Regions from separate parts of the Streptococcus sp. DTU_2020_1000888_1_SI_GRL_NUU_041A genome, predicted to be linked through region 2. Evidence: predicted binding sites of a transcription regulator. Region 2 holds the regulator's gene; the other holds the start of a gene.
The links. Region 2 encodes NrdR, which represses ribonucleotide reductase genes. Its sites were predicted from a motif close to ACACNATATATNGTGT; they were not measured.

Region 1: a site for NrdR is predicted at 2,932-2,947, ahead of nrdH (glutaredoxin-like protein NrdH). Genes of this name have one in related genera too.

The regions. Positions count from the first base shown of each region.
Region 1 covers NZ_CP135591.1:788,381-793,339, forward strand. Annotated here, with positions in the region: gene nrdF (class 1b ribonucleoside-diphosphate reductase subunit beta) at 1-110, opposite strand, end outside; gene nrdE (class 1b ribonucleoside-diphosphate reductase subunit alpha) at 266-2,425, opposite strand; gene nrdH (glutaredoxin-like protein NrdH) at 2,587-2,805, opposite strand; gene RSK81_RS04035 (phosphocarrier protein HPr) at 3,405-3,668, shown strand; gene ptsP (phosphoenolpyruvate--protein phosphotransferase) at 3,670-4,959, shown strand, end outside.
Region 2 covers NZ_CP135591.1:1,951,595-1,956,553, forward strand. Annotated here, with positions in the region: gene der (ribosome biogenesis GTPase Der) at 1-63, opposite strand, end outside; gene RSK81_RS09640 (nitroreductase family protein) at 106-822, opposite strand; gene dnaI (primosomal protein DnaI) at 819-1,718, opposite strand; gene RSK81_RS09650 (DnaD domain protein) at 1,719-2,873, opposite strand; gene nrdR (transcriptional regulator NrdR) at 2,874-3,347, opposite strand; gene RSK81_RS09660 (endonuclease/exonuclease/phosphatase family protein) at 3,517-4,332, opposite strand; gene RSK81_RS09665 (PTS transporter subunit IIBC) at 4,350-4,959, opposite strand, start outside.

The DNA of each region.
Region 1 (4,959 bases), 1.2 Mb from region 2:
AGGGGAATCCGCGTATCCAGCCAGAATTGCTCAGTCAGTTTTTCCCAGGTGGACTTATCGATCACATCTTCGATAGCGTTCCAGTTAATGGCTTTGTAGTAAGTTTGCATTCTTTCTCCTTTAGTAGATGGTACGACCTGATGGGGTATCAGCTATCACTTCTTGGATACTGTCCTAATGCTTCACGATTTTACCTTCCTGACAATGATGAGGAAGGTAAAATTGTGACATGGTCGAATTTCCTTTTCTTTTCTAAAATCTCTTGTTAGATCACACAGCTTTCACATTGGTTGGCACCTACTTCGCCGCCATCATCAGTGAAGGTACGGACGTAGTAGATGGACTTGATACCCTTGTTGAAGGCATAGTTGCGCAGGATAGAAAGGTCGCGGGTTGTTTGCTTGCTTTCTTTTTTCCACTCGTAGAGGCCTTTAGGAATATCACTGCGCATAAAGAGAGTCAGGGAAAGACCTTGGTCCACGTGCTCAGTTGCGGCTGCATAGACATCAATAACCTTACGCATGTCCATATCATAAGCACTGGTATAGTAAGGAATAGTCTCAGTTGACAGACCAGCAGCAGGATAGTAGATCTTACCGATTTTCTTTTCTTGACGTTCTTCGATCCGTTGAGTAATTGGGTGAATTGAAGCAGAAACATCATTGATATAGCTGATAGAGCCATTTGGCGCAACGGCTAGGCGGTTTTGGTGGTAGAGACCATCAGCCTTGACCTTGTCGCGCAACTCTGCCCAATCTTCTGCAGACGGGATAAAGATACCTGCGAAGAGTTCTTTAACACGGTTAGACTTAGGTACAAATTCACCCGTCAGATATTTGTCAAAGTAAGTACCGTTAGCATAGTCAGATTTTTCAAAGTTATGGAAGGTCACGCCACGCTCGCGAGCGATATTGTTAGACTCAACCAAGGTCCAGTAGTTCATGAGCATGAAGTAGATGCTGGTGAACTCTACAGCTTCCGCTGATCCATAATCGATCAACTGCTGAGCCAAGTAGCTGTGCAGTCCCATAGCTCCCAGACCAAAGGTGTGCGCCAGACTATTACCGTTGTCGATAGATGGCACAGCTGTGATGTGCGAGCTGTCTGTGACAAAGGTCAGGGCGCGTGTCATGGTCCGGATGGATTTTCCAAAGTCAGGCGAAGTCATCATGTTGACAACGTTGGTAGAACCTAAGTTACATGACACATCTGTTCCTAGGTGAAGATACTCTTGCGCATCATTCAAAAGGCTAGGCTCTTGCACCTGCAGGATTTCAGAGCAAAGGTTACTCATGACGATTTTACCGTCGATTGGATTTGAACGGTTGGCCGTATCAATGTTTACGACATAAGGATAGCCAGATTCTTGTTGGAGTTTAGAAATTTCTGTTTCCAAATCTCGGGCCTTAATCTTGGTCTTAGTGATATTTGGATTTGCGACCAACTCATCGTATTTTTCAGTGATGTCAAGGTAGGCAAATGGTACTCCGTACTCGCGTTCAACAGAATAGGGGCTGAAGAGGTACATTTCTTCATTCTTACGTGCCAATTCGTAGAACTTATCCGGAATGACGACACCAAGTGAGAGGGTTTTAACCCGAACTTTTTCGTCAGCATTTTCTTTCTTAGTAGAAAGGAAGGCGATGATATCTGGGTGGAAGACGTTGAGGTAAACAACCCCAGCTCCCTGACGTTGCCCCAGCTGGTTAGAATAGGAGAAACTGTCCTCAAAGAGTTTCATAACAGGCACAACGCCAGACGCAGCTCCTTCATAACCCTTAATAGGTGCTCCAGCTTCCCGCAGATTGCTGAGGGAAATCCCGACCCCGCCTCCGATACGAGACAATTGCAGGGCAGAGTTGATGGAGCGGCCGATAGAGTTCATATCATCTGTTACTTGGATGAGGAAGCAGGAAACCAATTCACCACGACGAGCCCGACCAGCGTTGAGGAAGCTTGGTGTCGCCGGTTGGTAGCGCTGGTGGATAATTTCATTGGCAATATCCTTGGCAATGGCTTCATCTCCGTTGGCAAAGTAGAGGGCGTTGAAGAGTACCCGATCTTCCATGCTTTCCAGATAGTATTCACCATCATTTGTCTTCAGGGCATACTGGTTGTAGAACTTATAAGCAGCCATGAAAGATTTAAACTTGAAATCTTGAGCATGGATAAAAGCAGTCAGCTCCTCGATGTATTCTGGAGAGTAGAGCTGGATAAATTCCTTTTCCAAATAGTTTTCTTCTATTAAATACTCAATCTTTTCTGTAATAGAAGAAAATTGCTTGGTGTTCGGCTCAACATTTTCCTTAAAGAAAGCCTCCAGAGCTTCTTTGTCCTTGTGGAGCATAATTTGTCCATTGATTGGACGGTTGATTTCGTTGTTGAGTCGGAAGTATGTCACATCCTCTAAATGTTTGAGTCCCATGTTTTCCCTTTTCTATATAAATAAAGATAATTTAACTAGCGGAAAATATCCGCCTTACAAAAGAAATGGCTCCTATGAGCATAGGAGCTGCAGTTTGCCCTGATAATATGTCTTTTAGTTTATCTCCCAATCAAGGCGCGCTGCCCTCAAAATAAACTACATTAAGACAGTTTTTTCAATTTACCAGGTTGGAAACCAGAAAATGCCTCAGTTGCTGTCTGAATCACAGGAGCAGCGTTGAAACCAAGATCTTTGACATGGTCAATGAATTCTGGCTGTTCATCCAAGTTGATTTCGCGGTATTCTACATGATTAGTATCTAAGAAGCGCTTGGTCATTTTGCACTGAACGCAGTTGTTTTTTGAGTAAATAGTTACCATTAAAAATTCCTCTAAACTTTCGTTTTTTCTTTTAAATAATACGAAACTAGTATATCTAAAAGAAAATAGAATGTCAATAGTTTTGAACTAAATATTGTGTGATATTTTGTTATAGGATAGATTGCAATACAATATATAGTGTTTATATAAGCGGTGAAAAGAAGTGAAAAATTGCAGAAAAGGAGCAAAATGCTGTTGCGGCAATGCTTAAACAATTCTTAAAGCTTTAGAAAAATGACTGGTAGCTTTTTCTCCTAAAAACGAAAATCCAATATCTTGTGTTACAGAATTTTGGGAATCACTAGGAGGAGTGGAGGGAGGAGTTTATATTCTTAATTTATGGAAATTAACTACTATAAAAATAAGAAATTTATGATTGAAAACTTGCTGGAAGAAATGTTTGAATAAAAGCTGAAAGATGGGGGCTTTTGCTTGAAAATTCCACCTTCAATATAATAAGAAGAGTTTTCATTTCCTAAGAAATATTTTGTAAGCGGGCTATAAAATTCTTGAAAAAGATTTCAAAAGGTGATATAATATCAACTTGTAAGGGTTATCACAATAACTCAAAAAGAATTATTTAAAAGGAGAGTCTAACTATGGCTTCTAAAGATTTCCACATTGTAGCAGAAACAGGTATTCACGCACGTCCAGCAACTTTGTTGGTTCAAACTGCTAGCAAATTCGCTTCAGACATCACGCTTGAATACAAAGGTAAATCAGTAAACTTGAAATCTATCATGGGTGTTATGAGTCTCGGTGTTGGCCAAGGAGCTGATGTTAAGATCTCAGCTGAAGGTGCAGATGCAGACGATGCTATCGCTGCAATCTCTGAAACAATGGAAAAAGAAGGATTGGCTTAATATGACAGAAATGCTTAAAGGAATTGCAGCATCTGACGGTGTTGCCGTTGCTAAGGCATATCTATTAGTTCAACCGGATTTATCATTTGAGACTGTTTCAGTCGAAGATACGAATGCAGAAGAGGCTCGTTTGGATGCAGCTCTTGAAGCTTCACAGAACGAGCTTTCTGTTATCCGTGAGAAAGCAGTAGATAGCCTTGGTGAGGAAGCCGCTCAGGTATTTGACGCTCACTTAATGGTACTTGCTGACCCTGAAATGGTTGGGCAAATCAAAGAAACAATCCGTGCGAAAAAGACCAATGCAGAAGCTGGTCTGAAAGAAGTAACGGACATGTTTATCACTCTCTTTGAAAACATGGACGACAATCCATATATGCAGGAACGTGCAGCAGATATCCGCGACGTGACAAAACGTGTTCTTGCTAACCTTTTGGGCAAGAAATTGCCAAACCCAGCGTCTATCAATGAAGAATCAGTTGTGATTGCTCATGACTTGACTCCTTCTGATACAGCACAGCTGGATAAGAAATTTGTTAAAGCTTTTGTAACCAATATCGGCGGCCGGACAAGCCACTCTGCTATCATGGCACGTACGCTTGAAATCGCAGCAGTATTGGGAACTAATAACATTACTGAGCTTGTAAAAGACGGCGATGTGATTGCAGCTAACGGTATCACTGGTGAAGTGATTATCAACCCAACTGAAGAGCAAATCGCAGCATTTAAAGCAGCTGGTGAGGCTTATGCTAAGCAAAAAGCTGAATGGGAATTGCTTAAAGATGCTCAGACTGTGACTGCAGATGGCAAGCACTTCGAATTGGCAGCCAATATCGGTACGCCAAAAGACGTTGAAGGTGTCAATGCTAACGGTGCAGAAGCAGTTGGTCTTTACCGGACTGAGTTCCTTTACATGGATTCTCAAGACTTCCCGACAGAAGATGAGCAGTATGAAGCATACAAGGCTGTGCTTGAAGGAATGAATGGAAAACCAGTTGTTGTTCGTACAATGGACATTGGTGGAGATAAGGAACTTCCTTACTTTGATATGCCACACGAAATGAACCCATTCCTTGGTTTCCGTGCTTTGCGTATCTCTATCTCGGAAACTGGTGATGCTATGTTCCGTACACAAATCCGCGCTCTCTTGCGTGCTTCTGTACATGGACAATTGCGCATCATGTTCCCAATGGTAGCCCTTCTGACAGAATTCCGCAAAGCTAAAGCGGTTTATGACGAAGAGAAAGCTAAGCTGCAAGCTGAAGGCGTTGCAGTAGCAGACAATATCCAAGTG
Region 2 (4,959 bases):
ATTGAAGAGCGTTGATTTGCCGACATTGGGACGGCCGACAATGGCAATAGTTGGTAAGGCCATGTTTTTCCTCTTTCATTCTTTAGGACAGAGCCAAACTCCACCCTATTTTTCTAATTTCTTTTCTTTGAACAGTTGGTTGATAGCTTGATTTGGCTCCTGACCAAATTGGGCAGCTAGGCGCTGACTCCAGGTTTCCTTAGCTCGCTCGCCTGCATATTCAGTCTGTACGCGGTCATAGGCTTGGATAGTTGAACGATCCTGTTCACGATATTCTTCCTCAAAGACCACTGCTTCATAAGGCAGACGTGGCTTGACTGCATGGTTCTGGTTGGGAATTCCCAGAGCAATCCCAAAGACCGGATAAGTGTAGTCTGGTAGCTTGAAAAGCTCTGCTATTTGACTGGCAGCATAACGAACCAGTCTAATGATTACTCCACCATAACCCAAACTTTCAGCTGCTAACAGGGTATTTTGTCCAGCTAAAGCAGCATCTACTGAGCTGATCAGGAGATTCTCCGACCCCTCAGGATAAAAGTCTTCCGTATGCATGTGAACGCCCTTTTGAGCTCGATTGAGGTCACCGACAAAAAGCAGGAAGGCCGAAGACTGCCGAATGGCTTCTTGGGGCACCAAGTCAAAGAGGGCTTCTTTTTTCTCTTTGCTTCGCACCACAATGATCGAATAGGACTGGAAATTCTTCCAGCTGGACGCAGCCCGCCCAGCATCAATGATGGCACGTAATTCCTTATCCGAAATCTGCTCCTCCGTAAAGCGGCGAACAGACGTGTGAGCATTCATCAAGTTAATTGTTTCATTCATCGGCGGTTCTCTCCTTCTAGGCGTACCTCCTGAGCCAAAAACTTAATTCGCTCCATAACCCGCTTGGCCTGCCAAGTCTCATCGCCATTCTTAGAGCTGGCAAAGTGACGCTCTAAATCCGCAAAACTAAAGTTAGAAGTAAAGAAAGTTGGCAGATTTTCCTGCATACGGTGCTGGAGAATGACCTGCAAAATCTCATCGCGCATCCAGGGGCTAGACTGCTCTGCACCGATATCGTCCAAAATCAGCACTTGAGCCGTCTTGACCTGGTCAATCTTCTCCTTGACCAAGCCGGAACTGATCGCATTCTTAACATCCAAAACAAAGCTTGGATAGTGAAGCAGTGTCGTTGAAACACTGCGTTTTTCTGACAAATCATGCGCCAGAGCAGCCATCATGTAGCTTTTTCCGACACCAAAATCGCCGTAGAGATAAACAGCCTTCTGATAATTCGGAAACTCAGCAACGAAGTTGGTCAACAGTTCAAAAGCCTTGTAGCGACCAACATCGTCCAGATCCACCTGTGCCAGACTAGCCTCCTTGAGACTGGCTGGTAGGCTAATAAGATTGAGACGGCTTCTAATGGCCTCCTGCCTCTCCTGCTCAATCAACTCTGGCGTCTCTTCATAGGCAACATCCGCATAGCCTTCATTTTTTACCAAGATTGGCTTATAGCCCTTAGCAATATAGGTCTCATCCCCCAGCAAAAAGCGGTTGCGCTCCGTAATATACTGGTTAAACTTGGAGACACTACGCTGAATCTCAGCTTGGGTCAGCTTTTCCTGCTGGATAAAGGCTGCCACATCTGGATCGGCCATAATCTGCTTGACCAGCTCCTGATAGTCAAACTGCCACACCCTATTCATATGAGGCATATTCTGTCCTATTTTCTCCATTTATTCGCCTCCTCCTTCAAGTTTGGCTAAGAGCCGACGTTTCTGCTCTTCTAGCTCGGCCTGCCTCTCTGCGCTCGTTTCATTTTTATAATCCGGCTGACTCCAGTCAGGTACGTTGCTCTTGGTAGAGCCTTGTCCAGATTTAGCTGGACGGTTCTGGGGCTGCTGGTTGCGCTCACGGATTTTCAAGACTGCTTCCTCAGCTGTCGTCACCTTTTGATAAGAAAAATCATTAGCTACCTTGAGGGCATACTTTTCATTGAGATTGGCTGAATCCACCTTATTAAAGGTCAAGAGTAAGACTACGTTGATAACCTCGTCCAAAAGGCCTAATTCAGCTAAATCTAGCAAAAGCTTTCTCTCCGTCCGCGTAATAGCAGCCTGACGAGTTTTCTTAATTTCTGCCAGAAAGACCATTGGCGATGTTCGCTTCGCTTCTTGGATGATAGACTGCTCCTGCTTAGAAAATTGACCTTCTACTGGCTTCTGAGCTAGCTTTTGCTTCATCCGCTTGGTAGAAATGACCTGAGAAACAGCAGTTTCTCTAGCCAAGACATAGGTCTCATACCAAGTCCACTTTTTCTGCTCAGCAATTGCAAACAATTCTAACAAATCTTCCTTTTCATTGGCAAAGCGAAGATTGTCCTGAGCCATCCGTTGCTTGAAATACTCCAAGTCAAAATCATTGGCCTTTCGCACTGTCCTTGCTTGCTCAGCTTCCATACCAAACACCTGCATAAAAGGCTTGACCAATTTCTCTCCGCTAGGATTTTCTGGTCGCAGGGCTTCTGCAGCAGCTTCGCCGATTTTCTTTTCCAAGAGCCGACTGTACACATTATGGCTGAAAAATTCCTCCGCCGTTAAGGTCGGGTGGAGTTGAATCAGATAATGGTCATCTGTTTGATAAAGATCTACTAGCTTAATCGCCGCTAAACGCTCAAAACTTTCTTCTAAAATATTAAGTCCAAAATCTAAATGATTAAGAATCTGACTGAAGAGGTGCTGCTTTTGCCCATTATCCTCAAAAGACAGCAGATAAAGATAAAGTGCTACCGCTTCTCTCCCCAAAATCGGCAGATAGAGCTTGGTCAAGACAGCAATATCTGGGCTGACTGCATTATTGCGCAAGAAAGAAAACTGATGGTTTGGTTTCATTTATTTGTCCTTTTTCTTCTTGGACCCCTTGGTAATCTGCTTGAGCAGGCTTTCCAGCTCGCCCACGTCCTTGAAACTCCGATAAACACTGGCGAAACGAACGTAGGTGATTTCATCCAGCTCTGCCAGTTCATCCATGACTAAGGATCCAATATATTCACTATTGATTTCATTATCGCTCTGACTGCGAACCTTTTGCTCGATTCGGTTGACAATCTCCTCTATTTCGTCACTAGATACTGGCCGCTTTTGAGCGGAGCGAATAATACCGTTAAAAATCTTATCCCGAGAAAATTGCTCGCGTGTCCCGTCCTTCTTGACAACCACTAGGGTTCTCTCTTCAACACGCTCGTAGGTCGTAAAGCGGTGTTGACATTCCTCACACTCACGACGGCGACGGATTGTATTTCCATCTTCTGCCTGTCTGCTATCAACTACACTTGATTTATTCCCACCACATTTCGGACAACGCATACCATTTCCTCCTAGAATCCTAATACTTCATTATAACACGTTTTCAAGAATAACAAAAGACAGCCGTTTGGAGGGTAATATTTCACCATTTTGCCCTAAAAATATGTTTATCAAAAAGAAAAAGAGAGGCAATCTGTTGTATTCACAGTCTTGCCTCATCTTTTTACCATTATAAAGTCACTTGCACTTCTAAACCAAAGTGGTCACTGACAACAGGGGTTTCTTTCCCGTCAAAGACGACAGCGGAACGCTCAACGTCCATCCCTTGGCTAGTGAAAACATAATCTATCTTCAGAGCGTGCTTATTGTCATCCCAGCCTGCAATAGTCCCTTCTACTGTCGCCTCTCCGATAGCTTCTTTTGCAACAGTATGACTATCCTGCAGCTTCAGTGGACTGGCTAAGATGGTTTGGTAGCCTTGTTGGCCGACTGGATTGTTGAAATCGCCCATAAGGACCAGAGAACTTTCTGCTTTTAGCAGCTCTTCTTCAAGCTTAGCCCATTCCCCTTGGAAACCTTTGTCCCACCAAGACAGATGGCAGGAGGCAATTGTCAACAATTGACCATCTACCTCAGTCTCGGCTAGCAAGACCTTACGGGTATGGTAATCTCTAGGATCATTAGCCTCTGATACCAGAACTTCTCTAGGAGCCATAGGATTTCTAGATAGGATTGCCACTCCTTCGTTATAAATATCAAACCCAATATGATTATAGGCCCAGGACCAATGATAGTCCAGTCCTGCCTCAGCCAATTTTTCTACCAAACAAAGGGCAAAATGGTCTTGATGGATCTCAATTGCGCCCTCAACCGCCTGATAGAAAGGAGCCTGAACAACCTGTTCAGACTCCGTTAATTGATTGACTTCCTGCAGGCAAATGACATCATATTTTTCTTGAAGAATGCGTTCTGCAAGCTCATTAAGCTTGGTTTCTTGCTCTTCTTCCATCCAACTATGAGTATTTAATGTCAGGAATTTTGCCATGATTTCTCTTTTCTATTTTACAATTCAACCTTAGCAACAACTGTCTTAGCAGATGCTTGACCAAGTTTTTCTACTGTTACAGACTTGATAGCTGCTGCATTTGTGAAGACTACGATTGTTGAAGTTTCACGTCCTGCTTCCTTGATTGCTTCCAAGTCAGCCGTGACTAGAAGATCTCCAGCTGCAACTTTTTGACCTTCTGAAACATGAACTTCGAATGGTTTACCTTCAAGGCTAACAGTTTCCAAACCAATATGTACCAAGACTTCTAGACCATTATCTGTCACAAGACCGATAGCGTGCTTGCTAGGGAAGACGCTAGTTACTGTACCAGCAACTGGTGAATAAATCTTACCATTTTCTGGCTCAACTGCAAATCCATCACCCATCATTTTTTGTGAGAAGACTGGATCTTTAACATCTGCCAAGTCAATGACTTGACCGTCCGCAACAGTTTCAACTTCCTCAGTCACACCTTTGTAAGTAACTTCGGCAGCTGCTGATTCTGCTTTTTGGCTAGGAAGTGTTTCAGGAATCACTTCACCAGAATCCAACAAGTCTTGAATATCAGATTTGAGAACGTCAGCTTTTGGTCCGTAGATAGCTTGAACGCCTTGACCTTTCATA